One region of the Citrobacter sp. VF227 genome, then DNA from elsewhere that is predicted to be linked to it. Evidence: predicted binding sites of a transcription regulator. Region 1 holds the regulator's gene; each other region holds the start of a gene.
What was found. Region 1 encodes PurR, which represses purine synthesis genes. Its sites were predicted from a motif close to CANGCAAACGTTTGCNTG; they were not measured.
Positions count from the first base shown of each region.

Region 2: gcvT (glycine cleavage system aminomethyltransferase GcvT) is a predicted target of PurR. The motif match lies at 1,405-1,422, and genes of this name have one in related genera.
Region 3: purT (formate-dependent phosphoribosylglycinamide formyltransferase) is a predicted target of PurR. The motif match lies at 1,985-2,002, and genes of this name have one in related genera.

Region 1 covers NZ_JBRFVF010000001.1:243,385-246,662, forward strand. The annotation lists gene punC (purine nucleoside transporter PunC) at 1-38, opposite strand, end outside; gene punR (DNA-binding transcriptional activator PunR) at 152-1,084, shown strand; gene purR (HTH-type transcriptional repressor PurR) at 1,081-2,106, opposite strand; gene cydH (cytochrome bd-I accessory subunit CydH) at 2,404-2,493, shown strand; gene ACU8YC_RS01270 (MFS transporter) at 2,669-3,278, shown strand, end outside.
Region 2 covers NZ_JBRFVF010000004.1:154,755-158,032, reverse strand. The annotation lists gene ubiI (FAD-dependent 2-octaprenylphenol hydroxylase) at 1-1,060, shown strand, start outside; gene gcvT (glycine cleavage system aminomethyltransferase GcvT) at 1,513-2,607, shown strand; gene gcvH (glycine cleavage system protein GcvH) at 2,633-3,022, shown strand; gene gcvP (aminomethyl-transferring glycine dehydrogenase) at 3,147-3,278, shown strand, end outside.
Region 3 covers NZ_JBRFVF010000001.1:760,431-763,708, reverse strand. The annotation lists gene edd (phosphogluconate dehydratase) at 1-28, shown strand, start outside; gene kdgA (bifunctional 4-hydroxy-2-oxoglutarate aldolase/2-dehydro-3-deoxy-phosphogluconate aldolase) at 63-704, shown strand; gene purT (formate-dependent phosphoribosylglycinamide formyltransferase) at 772-1,950, opposite strand; gene yebG (DNA damage-inducible protein YebG) at 2,083-2,373, shown strand; gene yebF (protein YebF) at 2,495-2,848, shown strand; gene ACU8YC_RS03765 (tellurite resistance TerB family protein) at 2,943-3,278, shown strand, end outside.

The DNA of each region.
Region 1 (3,278 bases):
CCCGCCAGCCAGACTAAAAACCCTTTCCCAGGTTGCATCATCATTTCTCTTTTTTTAGCAGTAGAACAATGCCGCTGAGTGTAGTGAGTGTAATTCTTGCTGTGAAACGCTAATATTTGCTTACTGATTTCAAATTTTTTGCAGGCAGAATATGTGGTCGGAATATTCACTTGAAGTGGTTGATGCGGTTGCGCGTAATGGCAGCTTTAGTTCGGCCGCGCAGGAGTTGCACCGTGTACCCTCAGCGGTAAGCTACACCGTACGTCAGCTGGAAGAGTGGCTGGCGGTGCCGCTTTTTGAGCGACGTCATCGGGATGTGGAGTTGACGCCTGCCGGTGCGTGGTTTCTCAAAGAAGGCCGCTCTGTTATCAAAAAAATGCAGATCACCCGCCAGCAATGTCAGCAAATTGCCAACGGCTGGCGCGGACAGCTGGCGATTGCGGTAGATAACATTGTTCGCCCGGATCGCACCCGACAGATGATCGTGGATTTCTATCGTCATTTTGATGATGTGGAACTGTTGGTTTTTCAGGAAGTGTTTAACGGCGTCTGGGATGCGCTGTCCGATGGTCGCGTTGAGCTGGCAATTGGCGCCACGCAGGCGATTCCGGTGGGGGGACGCTATACCTTTCGCGACATGGGAATGCTGAGCTGGAGTTGCGTGGTGGCCAGCCATCATCCGTTGGCGTCAATGCCTGGGCCGCTTAGCGACGACACGTTGCGCAACTGGCCGTCGCTGGTGCGTGAAGATACTTCCCGTACGCTGCCAAAACGCATTACCTGGCTGCTGGATAACCAAAAACGTGTCGTGGTGCCTGACTGGGAATCTTCCGCTACCTGCTTATCCGCAGGGTTGTGTGTTGGCATGGTACCGACGCATTTTGCCAAACCGTGGATCGATAGCGGCAAGTGGGTCGCGCTACAGCTGGAAAATCCATTTCCTGATGCCGCATGCTGTCTGACATGGCAACAGAACGATACGTCACCTGCATTGAGCTGGCTGTTGGACTATTTAGGGGATAGCGAAACGCTGAACAAAGAGTGGCTGCGGGAGCCAGATGAGGCTCCCGCACAACGGTCTTAACGACGGTAATCGCGGAACGGGCCGTCGGCAACGGAGCGACGCTCTACCAGACGCGGATGCACCTCGATAGATTGCGACTCTTCGCGTTTATTCACGATACGGTCTAACAGCATATTGAAGGCCGTTTCACCGAGCGAATCTTTAGGCTGGTGAATGGTCGTCAGAGCCGGCGTGAAGAAACGGGCGTTGCGCACGTTGTCGTAGCCGATAAGCGAGATATCCTGCGGTACCCGCAGTCCCATCTCATCAGCGGCGCACAGCGCACCCATCGCCATGATATCGCCACCACAGAAGACGGCGGTCGGACGATGCGGCTGTGACAGAATTTGCTGCATGGCGCGATAGCCGGATTCAGGCTCAAAATCCCCCTGGACAATCCAGTTGTCCGGTACTTTTATCAGCGCTTCTTCCATCGCTTTCATAAAGCCAGCCAGACGCCCGGCTCCGGTGTTACGTTCCATTGGGCCTGGGATCACGCCAATCTCACGATGACCGCGTTCGACCAGATACCGACCCGCCATGTAACCACCTTCGAAGGCATTATCAATGACGGTATCGGTAAAGTCGGCTTTGGCCTCGCCCCAGTCCATGACGACCATCGGGATATGGCGGTATTCTTCGAGCATCGAAAGCAGCGACTCCGGATACTCAGAGCACATCACCAGCAGACCATCAACGCGCTTTTGCGCCATCATCGACAGATAAGCCTGCTGTTTTTCAAGGCTGTTCCATGCGTTACCCAGAATCAGGGTATAGCCTTTCTGGAAACAGTTTTTCTCAACGGCTTCGATAATTTCAGCGAAATAGGCCGCTTCACTGCTGGTGGCCAGCAAGCCAATAGACTTGGTGTGATTCACCTTCAGGCTGCGCGCAACTGCGCTCGGAGAATAGTGCAGCTCTTTGATTGCCGCCCAGACAGCATTACGCGTTTCTTCCGCGACAAAGCGCGTCTTGTTAATCACGTGTGATACGGTTGTAGTGGAAACGTTTGCTCGCTTCGCTACATCTTTAATTGTTGCCATTACATCTCACTCCAGACCATATCCTAAGCTCCTGAGAATACTCCAGGTAAACGTTTGCCTTCACACACCCTTAGCGCAACGTAAGGGTTGCGGCACGCCGGGAAAACGACACGGAACGTCAGGAAGGGGTCAATGGCCGGTACGCTAATCAAGTAAGCGTGGAATTTTGTCTGATCTTAACGAAAAGGGGAAGAGTTAAAAGCAGTTATCAATATAAATCGTGAGAGATTTTTGCTTTCAAGTGTGTAAAAATGCGCAATATCACTTTTTGTGTGGGAATAAAAAGGAGAAAACTTGATGAGCACCGATCTGAAATTTTCGTTAGTGACTACCATTATTGTTCTGGGTTTGATCGTCGCGGGTGGCCTGACCGCAGCGCTGCATTAATTTCCTCGAGGGAGTTAGCTCTCCCTCACTCTTTCCGCTCGTCTATCTCTTCTATTGTTTGCGAATAAGCAAAAGTCTTTTGCAATTTTGTTAACTTTATTAATTTTGCGATCAATGTCATGCTTTTGACTCTTATTTTATGTCGCGCCACGGCTCGACGTTACGGAGTCGCAATATGAAACTCAATTATCCTTTACTGGCGCTGGCGATCGGAGCGTTTGGCATTGGCACCACCGAATTTTCGCCAATGGGATTATTGCCCGTCATAGCCAAAGGAGTGGATGTTTCGATTCCGGCCGCCGGCATGTTAATCAGCGCGTATGCGGTTGGCGTGATGGTGGGGGCTCCGCTGATGACATTATTATTGTCTCATCGTGCGCGACGTAATGCGTTGATTTTCCTGATGGCGATTTTCACGTTGGGTAATGTCCTCTCGGCGATTTCACCGGATTACTCCACGCTGATGTTATCACGCATTTTGACCAGTCTTAATCACGGGGCATTTTTCGGCCTTGGCTCTGTGGTTGCTGCAAGTGTGGTGCCCAAACATAAACAGGCCAGTGCCGTGGCAACCATGTTTATGGGGTTAACCATTGCCAATATTGGCGGCGTTCCGGCGGCGACCTGGCTTGGTGAAAGCATCGGCTGGCGCATGTCGTTCATGGCAACGGCAGGGCTCGGCGTTATCGCCATGGTCAGTCTGTTCTTCTCATTACCCAAAGGCGGGGCGGGAGAGCGTCCGGATGTCCGCAGCGAACTGGCGGTACTTATGCGTCCTCAGGTGC
Region 2 (3,278 bases), on a different contig from region 1:
TCGCGTATCGGCTATTAATGCCGCCAGTGAAAAACTGCTTACCCGTCTTGGCGTCTGGTCCGATATTGTAGCCCGTCGCGCTTGCTGCTACCACGGCATGGAAGTCTGGGACAAAGACAGCTTTGGCCGTATTGTGTTTGATGACCAGAGTATGGGCTACAGCCATTTGGGGCACATTGTCGAAAACGCAGAGATTCATTACGCGCTGTGGCAAAAGGCGCAGCGTTCAGCGGATATCACGTTGCTGGCACCTGCTGAATTACAGCAGGTGGCCTGGGGTGAGAACGAGGCGTTTCTGACCCTGAAAGATGGTGCGATGCTGACGGCTCGTCTGGTAGTCGGCGCCGATGGCGCTAACTCCTGGCTGCGCAACAAAGCGGATATTCCGCTCACCTTCTGGGATTACCGCCATCATGCGCTGGTGGCGACTATCCGTACGCAGGAAGCCCACGGTGCGGTTGCGCGTCAGGCGTTTCATGGTGAGGGTATCCTGGCATTTCTGCCGCTCAATGACCCGCACCTGTGTTCTATCGTCTGGTCGCTCTCGCCGCAGGAAGCTGAACGTATGCAGCAGGCAAGCGAAGACGAATTCAATCAGGCGCTGAATATCGCTTTTGATAATCGTCTGGGGCTGTGCAGCCTTGAAAGCGAACGTCAGGCGTTTCCGCTGACGGGACGCTACGCACGGCAGTTTGCTGCCCATCGCCTGGCGCTGGTGGGGGATGCGGCGCATACCATCCATCCGCTGGCGGGGCAGGGGGTTAACCTTGGCTTTATGGATGCGGCAGAGCTGATCGACGAGCTTAAGCGGCTACAGCGTCAGGGCAAAGATATTGGTCAGTATCTCTATTTACGCCGTTACGAGCGCAGCCGTAAGCACAGTGCAGCGATGATGCTGGCTGGTATGCAGGGTTTTCATGAACTGTTTGCTGGCGAGAATCCGGCAAAAAAACTGCTGCGTGATATTGGTCTGAAACTGGCTGATACCCTGCCAGGTGTAAAACCACAGCTCATCCGCCAGGCGATGGGACTGAACGATCTTCCTGAGTGGTTGCGCTAGCGTCCGTAAGGACAATCTTAAGAGTTTGAGACCCGTCACACTTTCCTCTCCCGGCCTGCGCGCCGGGATGCTTCTCTCATTTGAAATAATCTAATTCCACGCCTTTTTTCGCATTAGTTTTTTTTATATTACGTTTTTTTCATAACGCCATTTTTGACATTTTTTCCACATTTAATGTTGATTAATGCGGCGAATTTCAGCTTATCTTTGTTTGTTATTCTAATTTGTCGCTATGATTTTGGGTTTTTATTCTGTCGGCGATTTGGCTATTTTTGGTCATAAGCTAATGTGATGGTTAATTTTGCCTTATGGTTTAGCGTCTGTTTCGGTGGTAAGTTCAGGACAAAGAGAACGTTTGCGTCGTAGCCCCAGGAGCGGCTGCGGTGCTGGGTTTCGTGGTGAAGAATTCACCGCGAAAGAGTTGATAGCCCCGCTTATTCAACGAGGAAAAGATGGCTCAACAGACTCCTTTGTACGAACAACACACGCTATGTGGCGCGCGCATGGTCGATTTTCATGGCTGGATGATGCCACTGCACTACGGTTCTCAGCTTGATGAACACCATGCTGTTCGCACCGATGCCGGAATGTTTGATGTGTCGCATATGACCATCGTCGACCTGCGCGGTAGCCGCACCCGGGAGTTCTTGCGTTATCTGCTGGCAAACGACGTCGCGAAGCTAACGAAGACGGGCAAAGCCCTCTACTCCGGTATGCTCAACGCTTCGGGCGGCGTGATAGATGACCTGATTGTCTATTACTTCACTGAAGACTTCTTCCGCCTCGTTGTAAACTCCGCCACCCGCGAAAAAGACCTCTCCTGGATTACCCAACACGCTGAACCTTACGCCATCGACATCACCGTTCGTGACGACCTGTCGCTGATTGCGGTACAGGGGCCAAACGCGCAGGAAAAAGCCGCTACCCTGTTTACTGACGAGCAGCGCCATGCGGTAGAAGGCATGAAGCCGTTCTTCGGCGTTCAGGCGGGTGACTTGTTCATCGCAACCACCGGTTATACCGGCGAAGCAGGTTATGAAATTGCTATGCCGAATGAAAAGGCGGCAGATTTCTGGCGTGCGCTGGTACAAGCAGGCGTAAAACCTTGTGGTTTGGGGGCGCGTGACACGCTGCGTCTGGAAGCGGGCATGAACCTGTACGGTCAGGAGATGGACGAAGGCATTTCACCGCTGGCGGCTAACATGGGTTGGACTATCGCGTGGGAACCGACCGATCGCGACTTTATCGGTCGGGATGCGCTGGAAATGCAGCGTGAAAAAGGCCACGAACAGCTGGTAGGGCTGGTGATGACCGAGAAGGGCGTGCTGCGTAATGAACTGCCGGTGCGTTTCACTGATGCTTCCGGCAACCAGCAGGAAGGCATTATCACCAGCGGGACATTCTCCCCTACTCTGGGTTACAGCATCGCGCTGGCACGTGTCCCTGCGGGTATTGGTGATACCGCAATCGTTCAGATTCGTAACCGCGAAATGCCGGTAAAAGTGACTAAACCTGTTTTTGTGCGTAACGGCAAAGCCGTCGCGTAATTCATCCTTTTTTGGAGATTGATTGATGAGCAACGTACCTGCAGAACTGAAATACAGCAAAGAACACGAATGGCTGCGCAAAGAAGCTGACGGTTCCTACACCGTTGGTATCACCGAACACGCTCAGGAGCTGTTAGGTGACATGGTTTTCGTTGACCTGCCTGAAGTTGGCTCAACCGTCAGCGCGGGCGATGACTGCGCTGTTGCGGAGTCCGTAAAAGCGGCTTCCGATATCTATGCGCCAGTAGGCGGTGAGATTGTTGCGGTCAACGACGCGCTCAGCGACTCTCCGGAACTGGTTAACAGCGAGCCGTATGCGGGGGGCTGGATTTTCAAAATCAAAGCCAGCGATGAAAGCGAAATTGAATCGCTGCTGGATGCGACCGCATACGAAGCATTGTTAGAAGACGAGTAAATACGCTTCATTTTTCACGTTGCAGGTGTGTTGGCTTACCCGCATACCTGCAACGCGAATTATTTCGCGTATTCAGGTAGTAGAGACACCTACGATTCACTGCACGTTTCAGGAACCATCGCCCATGACACAGACGTTAAGCCAGCTTGAAAACAGCGGCGCTTTTATTGAACGCCACATCGGACCGGACGCCGCGCAGCAGCGAGAGATGCTGAATGCGGTTGGCGCCGAGTCGTTAAACGCGCTGATCGGCCAG
Region 3 (3,278 bases), 520 kb from region 1:
GCAGGGCGCAACCTGTATCACTTTTTAAGACTTATTTTGTAATCAGGCGAGAGAAAACTCTGATGAAAAACTGGAAGACAAGTGCAGAAGCAATCCTGACCACTGGCCCGGTTGTACCGGTTATCGTGGTTAATAAACTGGAGCACGCGGTGCCAATGGCAAAAGCGCTGGTTGCAGGGGGCGTGCGCGTTCTGGAAGTGACCTTACGTACCGCATGTGCGATGGATGCCATTCGCGCGATCGCCAAAGAAGTTCCGGACGCTATCGTTGGTGCGGGTACCGTACTGAATCCACAACAGCTTGCTGAAGTTACCGAAGCGGGGGCGCAATTTGCTATTAGCCCTGGCCTGACCGAACCGCTGCTGAAAGCCGCAACCGAAGGCACTATTCCGTTAATCCCGGGTATCAGCACCGTTTCTGAACTGATGCTGGGTATGGATTACGGTTTGAAAGAGTTCAAATTCTTCCCGGCGGAAGCGAACGGCGGTACTAAAGCGCTGCAGGCGATTGCGGGTCCGTTCTCACAGGTCCGTTTCTGCCCAACCGGTGGTATCTCTCCGGCGAATTACCGTGATTATCTGGCACTGAAAAGCGTACTGTGCATCGGCGGTTCCTGGCTGGTTCCGGCAGATGCGCTGGAAGAGGGTGATTACGATCGCATAACCAAACTAGCTCGTGAGGCTGTTGAAGGCGCGAAGCAGTAATTGCGCAAAATGCCCGGTAATCACTACCGGGCCTGCGAGTCTGTAACGGGCCATTCGGCCCGTTTTTTTATCCTTTTACCTTCACCTGTGCGGCCGCATTTTTTGCCCGAATCACCGCGTCCTCAATATTCTGCGCGGTAGTCAGCACCACGCCCAGACGACGGCTACCGTCGATTTCCGGTTTGCCGAAGAATCTAACTTGCATACCTGCGCCCACGGCGGCCTGAACGTTATCAAATGTCACATTCTGACTGGTAAGCTGCGGCAGAATAACGGCGGAAGCTGAAGGTCCATACTGGCGGATTGCGTCAACGGGCAGACCGAGGAATGCGCGAACGTGCAGGGCAAACTCGGACAGATCCTGCGAAATTAAGGTCACCATACCCGTATCGTGAGGGCGAGGGGAAACTTCGCTGAAAATTACCTCATCACCGCAGACGAACAGTTCGACCCCAAACAGTCCGTAGCCGCCCAGCGCCAGCACCACCTTACGGGCAATCTCCTGCGCGCGTGCCAGTGCCAGTTCACTCATTTGCTGTGGCTGCCAGGATTCACGATAATCGCCATCCTCCTGACGATGTCCAACCGGCGCGCAGAAATGCACGCCATCAACGGCACTGACGGTAAGCAGGGTGATTTCAAAATCAAAATTCACTACGCCTTCGACGATAACGCGCCCGGCACCAGCCCGGCCACCCTGTTGAGCATAATCCCAGGCTGTAGTGAGCTGATCGGCTGAACGGATAAAACTCTGTCCTTTACCAGATGAACTCATTACTGGTTTCACGATGCAGGGATAGCCGATTTCAGTGGCGGCTTCGCGAAAGCGGGCCTCGCTGTCAGCAAAGCGGTAAGAAGAGGTTGGTAGAGACAATTCTTCGGCGGCGAGTCGACGGATCCCTTCGCGGTTCATGGTCAGTTGCGTAGCCCTGGCGCACGGCACGACACGCTGGCCTTCCTGTTCCAGTTTGACCAGCATATCCGTAGCAATCGCCTCGATTTCCGGCACGATATAATGTGGTTTTTCACGCTCTACGAGTTGGCGTAATGCTTCGCCGTCCAGCATGTTGATTACGTACGAGCGGTGGGCAACGTGCATGGCTGGTGCGTCGGGGTAACGATCCACGGCAATGACTTCCACACCCAGGCGTTGACATTCAATTGCCACCTCTTTACCTAGTTCACCCGAACCTAATAACATCACTCGCGTTGCTGCGGGACGCAGCGCTGTGCCTAATAACGTCATAAATTAATCCCCTGTTTTATCTGGGCGCAGTATAAACGAAAACGTTTGCGTCTGTCTTTATTACCAGGTTGATTTCGAGGTGCAAAAAGAATATACTGTACATAAGTACAGGTAATTTAAGAGGCTGCAAAAATGGCGGTTGAAGTTAAATACGTAGTCATTCGGGAAGGTGAGGAAAAAATGTCGTTTACCAGCAAAAAGGAAGCCGATGCGTATGACAAAATGCTTGATACAGCGGATTTGCTCGACACATGGCTGGAGCAATCGCCGGTAGCGCTTGAAGACGAGCAGCGCGAAGCGCTTTCCCTGTGGCTGGCTGAGCAAAAAGATGTACTAAGCACCATTCTGAAAAATGGCAAATTGCCATCGCCACAGGCGGTCGAAAACGACGCGCACGGTGAAGATGATACTCAGGCTGCCTGAAACGACTTGCGCTCCTGACGTTTTGTACCATGCTTTTCCCTGAATCATTGTGCAATCCCTGACGTCATTTCTCATTGCTACAAGCAATCTGAAGGACGAAGGGGAGTTTAAGGAGAAAAGAATGTATAAAAAAAGAGCGTTGTTGAGCCTGCTGCTGCTGTCTGCCAGCGCATCTGTATTTGCGGCAAATATGGAAAGTAAAAATGTCCAGTTCCCTAAGTGTGAGGGACTGGACGCTAAGGGTATTGCGGCGAGCGTGAAACGTGATTATCAACAAAATCGCATCGCGCGCTGGGCTGACGATCAAAAACGCGTCGGGCAAGCCGATCCTGTCGCCTGGGTCAACACACCCGATATTACGGGCAAAGACGGTAAATGGTCTGTTCCTCTGACGGTTCGCGGTAAAAGCGCGGATATTCACTATCAGGTAAAAGTCGATTGCAAAGCCGGAACGGCGGAATATCAGCCGCAGTAACGGAGGTATTTGCACATCTTTTGATGACCAGGACACTTCCTGACATCCCCTCGGGTACGCTTTGATGATTATTCGTCTGTACTTGAGGGGCAAAATGGCTAATTGGCTGAATCAACTACAATCTCTTCTTGGGCAAAAAGGATCCTCCGCGTCATCTTCTGGCGAGCAAGGGCTGAGTAAACTTCTGGTTCCGGGCGCGTTAGGCGGTCTGGCTGGATTACTGGTTGCCAACAAATCTTCACGTAAATTACTGAGTAAATACGGCACCAGCGCACTTCTGGTGGGGGGCGGTGCGGTTGCCGGGACTGTATTATGGAACAAATACAAGGATAAAGTCCGCGCAGCGCATCAGGATGAGCCGCAGTTTGGTGCACAAAGCTCTCCGCTGGATGAGCGAACCGAACGTCTGATTCTGGCGCTGGTTTTTGCG